Regions from separate parts of the Alteromonas sp. Cnat3-28 genome, predicted to be linked through region 3. Evidence: predicted binding sites of a transcription regulator. Region 3 holds the regulator's gene; each other region holds the start of a gene.
What was found. The regulator sigma-54, encoded in region 3, starts transcription at its own class of promoters, with help from an activator protein. The targets are predictions, from matches to a motif close to GTTGGCACGNNNNTNGNNT.
Positions count from the first base shown of each region.

Region 1: the regulator sigma-54 is predicted to act here: its motif matches at 1,101-1,119, upstream of MHM87_RS05735 (flagellar assembly protein T N-terminal domain-containing protein).
Region 2: the regulator sigma-54 is predicted to act here: its motif matches at 1,302-1,320, upstream of hmpA (NO-inducible flavohemoprotein).

Region 1 covers NZ_JAKREY010000004.1:77,952-80,226, reverse strand. Annotated here, with positions in the region: gene flgN (flagellar export chaperone FlgN) at 1-252, shown strand, start outside; gene MHM87_RS05740 (LPP20 family lipoprotein) at 398-883, opposite strand; gene MHM87_RS05735 (flagellar assembly protein T N-terminal domain-containing protein) at 1,184-2,275, shown strand, end outside.
Region 2 covers NZ_JAKREY010000012.1:89,392-91,666, forward strand. Annotated here, with positions in the region: gene norR (nitric oxide reductase transcriptional regulator NorR) at 1-1,166, opposite strand, end outside; gene hmpA (NO-inducible flavohemoprotein) at 1,364-2,275, shown strand, end outside.
Region 3 covers NZ_JAKREY010000020.1:14,748-17,022, reverse strand. Annotated here, with positions in the region: gene ptsN (PTS IIA-like nitrogen regulatory protein PtsN) at 1-256, opposite strand, end outside; gene hpf (ribosome hibernation promoting factor) at 270-557, opposite strand; gene MHM87_RS16640 (RNA polymerase factor sigma-54) at 588-2,069, opposite strand; gene lptB (LPS export ABC transporter ATP-binding protein) at 2,143-2,275, opposite strand, start outside.

The DNA.
Region 1 (2,275 bases), on a different contig from region 3:
AGCATTGAGCGCACAATTAGCGATCAAGGCTCAATGTCAGAAGAAGATGAAGCATTAATGGCTAATGCAAAGAAACTTCTGGACGATTGCAAATACCGCACACAAGTCAATCAAAAAGCCGTAGAGCAAGGACAGCTACGCCTCACACACTTACGTAACTTGATGATGGAAGTTCGTGCCAAAGAATCGCTCACCTATGACAAAAAAGGAAAGCCGAAAGGCGGGACTTTAGGGTCGGGAGTGAGCGCCTAATTTTTTGCGATTTCAGTAAACCCCACTCAGCGAGCTTTAACCATTAAGCCTTAACCGGTAAAAGTAAATTATACCTCTGTGAATTTGCGCATGTTTTAAGACTTCACGATACAGCCACTTGCGCAAACTCCCCTTTCGCTAACGTTTAATAATACTTAACATCCTTTACTCGGCGCGGTTTTGCGGTCGACAGATATATATCGTAAACCTGCTGCATATCTAAAGCGAGTTCGGTGACGTATGTATCTTCACCTACCGGATAGGCTTTTACGACTTCAGCGCCTCTAATGACCCCCTCTACAGATGCTCGCAATGTTTCGCTATCTATAACCAAGTGAGACAGAGACTGATTGCCTTCAATTTTTTGACCATAGACTTGTTCAGTGAGCTCTCGGTATGCATCTAATTTTGACGCTTTCATCGCCATTATAAGCTTCATGCTGTCGCTTTCGCCATGCTGAGAAGAAATCGGCGCATAGCCTACCGCCTTGAGCACGGGATAGCTTTCTGGTTCTATTGTTTCCCACTCAACGTGTTTATCAATAATGCCGCATCCACCAGTGCTTATTGCTAAACCAAGAAAGCAAGACAGCAGTAGCGATTTTGATTTATGTATTTTTTTCAAGCACATAGTTTCATTTCCAAATTGCATTATTAATAAAATCAAATGTGTAGTTACGCCGCTCTCGTCGGTGGCAGCCTTGTAACTACGAGATACCGCCATACTCGCGGTAGCAGATTTTGACGTATTTAAACTGACGCTTTTTACAAACCTTTAGCAAGATACGCGTTGCAAGATATGTGCAAGATTTGCGCCCGATTGATTTAATGGCGACGAAACCATATCAATTGGCACTCTTTTCGCATACTTCGCCTTATAATCCGGGCGCTTTGCATAGCGCAGTTAGACAAAAACCTCCAGAGGTGTGCGGTGCGACATATTAGCAAAACAACGCTGGTAACTATTTTAAATGCTGTCGTGGCGGCAACTTGCCTGTTTGCATTTTTCGTTGGGCAAGCAAATGCCGTGTGGTACGAGGCTACAGGACAGGCTGTGGTGCGAAATGGCGATAAGGAAACTGCCAGACATGCGGCTACCCAAGAGGCACTTAAGCAAGCCATGCTTTTTGCAGGCGCATCAGTTCATAGTGTCGCCAAGCTTACAAATGGTCTTCTTAAAAATGAAGAGATGACCATTCGCTCTACCGGCGAAGTTGAACAACTGGAACTAGTTGATGAAGTTTATAGCGGCGATGTGATTACGGTAAGTATTCGCGCTGACATTTTTCCAAGAGGAAAAGTGTGTGCCGCACAAAATGACCAAAAACATTTCGCTACCACACATTTCAGGGTACGTAACAGAGCGCAACTAACACAGGGGAATATTCCCAATTTCGATGCTTCATTCACCCAGCAGTTAGCGCAGGCCATGCGAAACAAAACTGAAAACCTAGATATTATCTATATCGCGCCACATACTGCAAAATTTGACAGTCGATATACTGACCAAAATGTACGCACGCTTTCAGCGCAAAGTAATACTCAATTTGTGCTGGTGGGCATGATAGATGATTTAAGCGTGACACGGGAAGAGGCTTCGGTTTTTACACCGTGGCGTGAGGGTACTTCTCGACGCTCCTTTGCTATGACCATTCAGGTCTATGACGGCATTAATGGAGGCCTGTTGTTGACTAAGTCTTATCAGAATCAAGGAGAATGGACATTCGACAGATTCGAAGATGTAGATGAATTTTCGACGAAGTTTTGGCAGTCGCTTTATGGGCAAACTGTCAACGCGACAATAGCAGAAGCGATTGAAGACATAAAAGAAGCCACTGCATGCCAGCCAATGACAGGTAGAGTGATTAATGTTGCCGGCGATAAAATTTCTGTATCTTTAGGCAGAGACAATGGCATTTCTGAAAAGGATGAACTATACCTTTATCAAGCTAAAGAGATTGTCGATAACCGTGGCCGTAAATACTTACAATACTCGCTATATCCTGGCAAGTTCGTGGTTAGT
Region 2 (2,275 bases), on a different contig from region 3:
CCCAGACTTCGCCGCATTTTCTCTGCAAAATAGCCAGCCAGAAGCGGAACATCGCATTGTCTGTCTCTAAGAGGCGGGACATATATCGGAAACACTATGAGACGATGATAAAGATCGGCCCGGAAGCGTTTATTTTTAACTTCATGCCCTAACTCTCTATTCGTAGCAGCAATAATTCTAACGTCCACTTTTCGACTCTTATCCTGACCGACCACCTGGATTTCCTGATTCTGTATTACTCTCAACAATGTACCCTGAATTTCAAGCGGAAGCTCTCCAATTTCGTCCAGAAATAATGTTCCGCCATCAGCAAGTAAGAACTTACCATCGCGGTCGTTTGCGGCACTGGTAAACGCACCTTTCACGTGGCCGAAGAGTTCACTTTCTATCAGATGAACAGGAATAGCAGCGCAATTTACATATACGAGCGGTTTATTCCGCCGGTTTGATTGATAATGTAACTCACGGACCACAAGTTCTTTGCCCACACCAGTTTCACCATGCACCAAAATTGTGAGGTCGGACGAAGCTGCCAGTCGAATGGTCTGCTTTAATTTTTTTGTCGTAACACTATTTCCTATTATTTCTTCACCCTGATGATGCTCAGAGCTATTCTCATTCATTGTCCGTAATACATGCTGAGTATGAGTCTTCTGTTTATTTAACTCTCTGATATATAGCGCAGCATATAAAAGCCGGGCTGCCAGCCTGGACAGTGTGTCAACTGAAGCGGCATCAAGCGCATCATACTCATTAGGCTCCAGGCTATCGAGAGTAAGTACACCTAGCAACGTTTCATCTTTATACAAAGGAATTCCCATACAGGAATGTACGTTCATATTATGGTTATGACTTGCAATCATTCCATCATAGGGGTCTGGTAACGGCGAATCAGCTGAAAAGCGAGTGACCGCCCTCGTGCTACAGATTGCTTTTAACCGTGGATGTTGCTCTGGAATAAACCGTCGCCCCATGACGTCATCGGACAACCCTCTCTGCGCAACGGGAACAAGTGTCTCGTGTCGAAAAATCAATAGTGCTACAGCATCTGCTTTAATAGTTGCACAAACGGCAGAAATCAAACTTTCATAAAAACAATTCATCGAAACTGCGGCGGACAGATCAAGGGCAAAGTTAACCAAACTAAATTGAGATATTTTACTCATGAGACCATTTTGTATTAACAGGAACTATAGGTCATTATGACACAAACGTTCCTAATTATCCGATTAAGTAATGAGTCATTTTGACACATAGCTTAAAGAGTTATTCGTAACACATTGATACTAGGTGAAATAAAATTTGGCACACGAGTCGCATTACTCATAGCTACCAAATACTTAACGTCATTAAAGGTATGTTGATGCTTACTCAAACTCATATAGATACTGTCAAAGCGACCATTCCACTACTTGCTTCGGGAGGAACCGCAATTACCGAACATTTTTACGCCCGAATGTTTTTACATAATCCTGAGCTTAAAAATATATTTAACATGACGCATCAAAAAACAGGTCGTCAGCCAGCGGCTTTATTTAATGCGATAGCTGCATACGCTGCCAACATAGATCAGTTGGAGCTACTGACAGATTCCGTTATGCGTATTGCACACAAGCATACCAGTTTTAATATCCAGCCTGAACAGTACGCAATAGTGGGCCATCATCTGATTGAGACATTGAGAGAATTGGCTCCGGACGCGTTTACTCCTGATGTTGAAGAGGCATGGACAGCTGCATATGGTCAATTAGCAGACATTTTCATTAAAGTTGAAAGTGAATTGTATCAACAAAGAGCTGCTGTAAAAGGAGGCTGGTCTGGCTTCAGAGCCTTTTCTGTCGTCTCAAAAGAGACCGAATCCGAACTCGTAACCAGTTTTACCTTAATGCCCGTCGATGGCGGTAGTGTTATCGATTATAAACCGGGCCAGTATTTAGGAATAAAGGTGCATCCTCATGGTAGTGAGCATGATGAAATAAGGCAGTATTCACTATCAACTGCCGCGAATGGAAAAACCTATCGCATTAGTGTTAAACGGGAAGGCCTGGGTGAAATGTGTGGTGTAATGTCTAATTATCTTCATTTAAAAATAAATGTTGGCGATGAAGTCTTGGTCATGCCTCCTGCCGGGGACTTTTATCTAAAACAACTTGATACTCCGGTTATATTGATTTCTGCAGGTGTGGGTCTGACGCCCATGCAAGCGATGTTAGATTCTTTAGTAAAAGAGAACTTCGCACATCCGGTGACCTATCTTCACGCATGTAAAAATCGA
Region 3 (2,275 bases):
CTGGCGTGCTGGTTACAACAATGGCAATCACTTTCTCGAGGCCCGGCAGGCGTCCGTGGGGCAGGGCGATACCATTGCCAATGCCTGTACTACCCATACGCTCTCGAGCCATCAAACTGTTGAGTACCGTTGCCTGATCAATGTTCTCGTTTTGCTTGGCAGCGATATCAGCGATGATCTCAAGAATTCGCTTTTTACTATTACACTGAACCGCACACTCGGTGCGGTCCAGACTTACGATGGCTTGTATATCCATGCTTAATTAACTACTAATGTTTTTTCAGTTTTTCCTTATGCTTGATTACCTGCCGGTCGAGTTTATCAACCATGCTGTCAATCGCCGCATACATGTCGGTATTTTCTGAGGATGCGAATACTTCAGCGCCACTTAAATGAACGGTCGCTTCGGCTTTTTGATTTAATTTTTCAACGTTCAGGATGACATGCACATTAGAAATGTGATCAAAGTGACGTTCAAGTTTGCTGAACTTCGTATCGACATAATTACGCAAAGAGTCGGTGATTTCGACATGATGACCAGTAAGGTTGATTTGCATATTTCGTCTTCCTTATATTATTAAGCCCGATTAAATAAGGCTTTTGCGTTGGTTCGACGGCGGGATCGACAACGATTCCCGGTACTTTGCTATTGTTCGCCGGGCAACTTTAATGCCCTGTTCGGCCAACAATGAAGCAATCTTGCTATCACTTAGCGGCTTGCTAGGCTTTTCAGCGGCCACTAATTTCTTGATCAATGCACGAATCGCTGTAGATGAACATTCACCACCAGACTCTGTTGCAACGTGGCTTGAGAAAAAATACTTCAATTCGAAGATTCCACGTGGCGTATGCATGTACTTTTGCGTTGTCACTCGCGAAATAGTGGATTCGTGCATATCTACCATTTCTGCGACATCATTTAGCACCATTGGTTTCATCATTTCCGGGCCGTGCTCAAAAAAGCCCATTTGCTGCTGCACAATGCAGTTTGCAACCTTCATTAAGGTTTCGTTACGAGATTCAAGGCTCTTTATGAACCACTTAGCCTCTTGCATGTGTGAGCGGATGAATTGTGAATCGCTACTATTCTTGGCACGGCGACTCATTGCAGCGTATTGTTGATTTACGCTTAACTTAGGCAGACTGTCGGGGTTCAGCTCAACCACCCAACGGCCATTTTTCTTGGTTACTGAGACATCAGGAATAACGTACTCAGGCTCTTTAGTAACTAAAGCACTACCTGGGCGAGGATTCAAGGTTTGCAGTAAACGCATTGCCTCGCGTAGCTGATCTTCTTTCAATCGGCTTTTACGCATAAGCGTACGATAGTCTTTGCTGCTCAGTAAGTCAGAGTACTCTTCAATCAGTTGCTTCGCTTCAGCAAGCCACGGTGTGTCTTCTGAAAATTGACGCAATTGCACCATCAAACATTCTTGTGGAGAGCGTGAGCCAGAACCAATAGGGTCGAACATCTGAATGCGCTTTAGCACACATTCTATTTCGTCCATTTCAATCGGCTCTTCCATATCATCATCGTTAACCGCTTCTAAAATATCATCAAGGGTAACGGTTAAATAACCTGACTCGTCAATAGAGTCGATGATTGCTGTAGCGATTGCGCGATCGGTATCCGAGAAATGGGTAAGGCGCATTTGCCAAAGAAGGTGCTCTTGAATATCTTCAGTAGTCTCACCTTGGAAGATTTGCTCGTCGTCATTGGATGGACCTGGAGCTGGCGAAGATGAAGCAGAGTAGTATTCGTCCCATGTGCTGTCGATTGGCAGCTCATCGGGAAGATCGTTTTTCTCAAGTGCATCGCCGGCTTCTAGTGTGTCACTAGATGCAGAAGCAGTGGCCTCAGAGCCGCTGTCATCGTTGTCGATATTGTTCTTTTCTAGTTGCGGCTCGTCGTTACCTTCTTCAACTTCTAATAGCGGATTAGAATCGAGCGCTTCTTGGATCTCTTGTTGAAGATCAAGTGTAGAAAGCTGCAGCAGTTTAATGGCCTGCTGAAGCTGTGGTGTCATGGTAAGTTGTTGGCTAAATTTTAGCTGTAAAGATGATTTCATCTACGTCTTATTTAAATGCTCTAAATTGAATATACCAGAGCGAAACTGAAAAATGACAATTCGGTTACATTAACTATAGCCTGAATTGTTCGCCTAGGTATACATCCCTTACTTTTTGATTACTTAAAACCTGTTCCGCCGTTCCTTGCGCAATAAGCTCGCCATGACTCACAATGTACGCCTTTTCACAAACATCCAATGTCTCT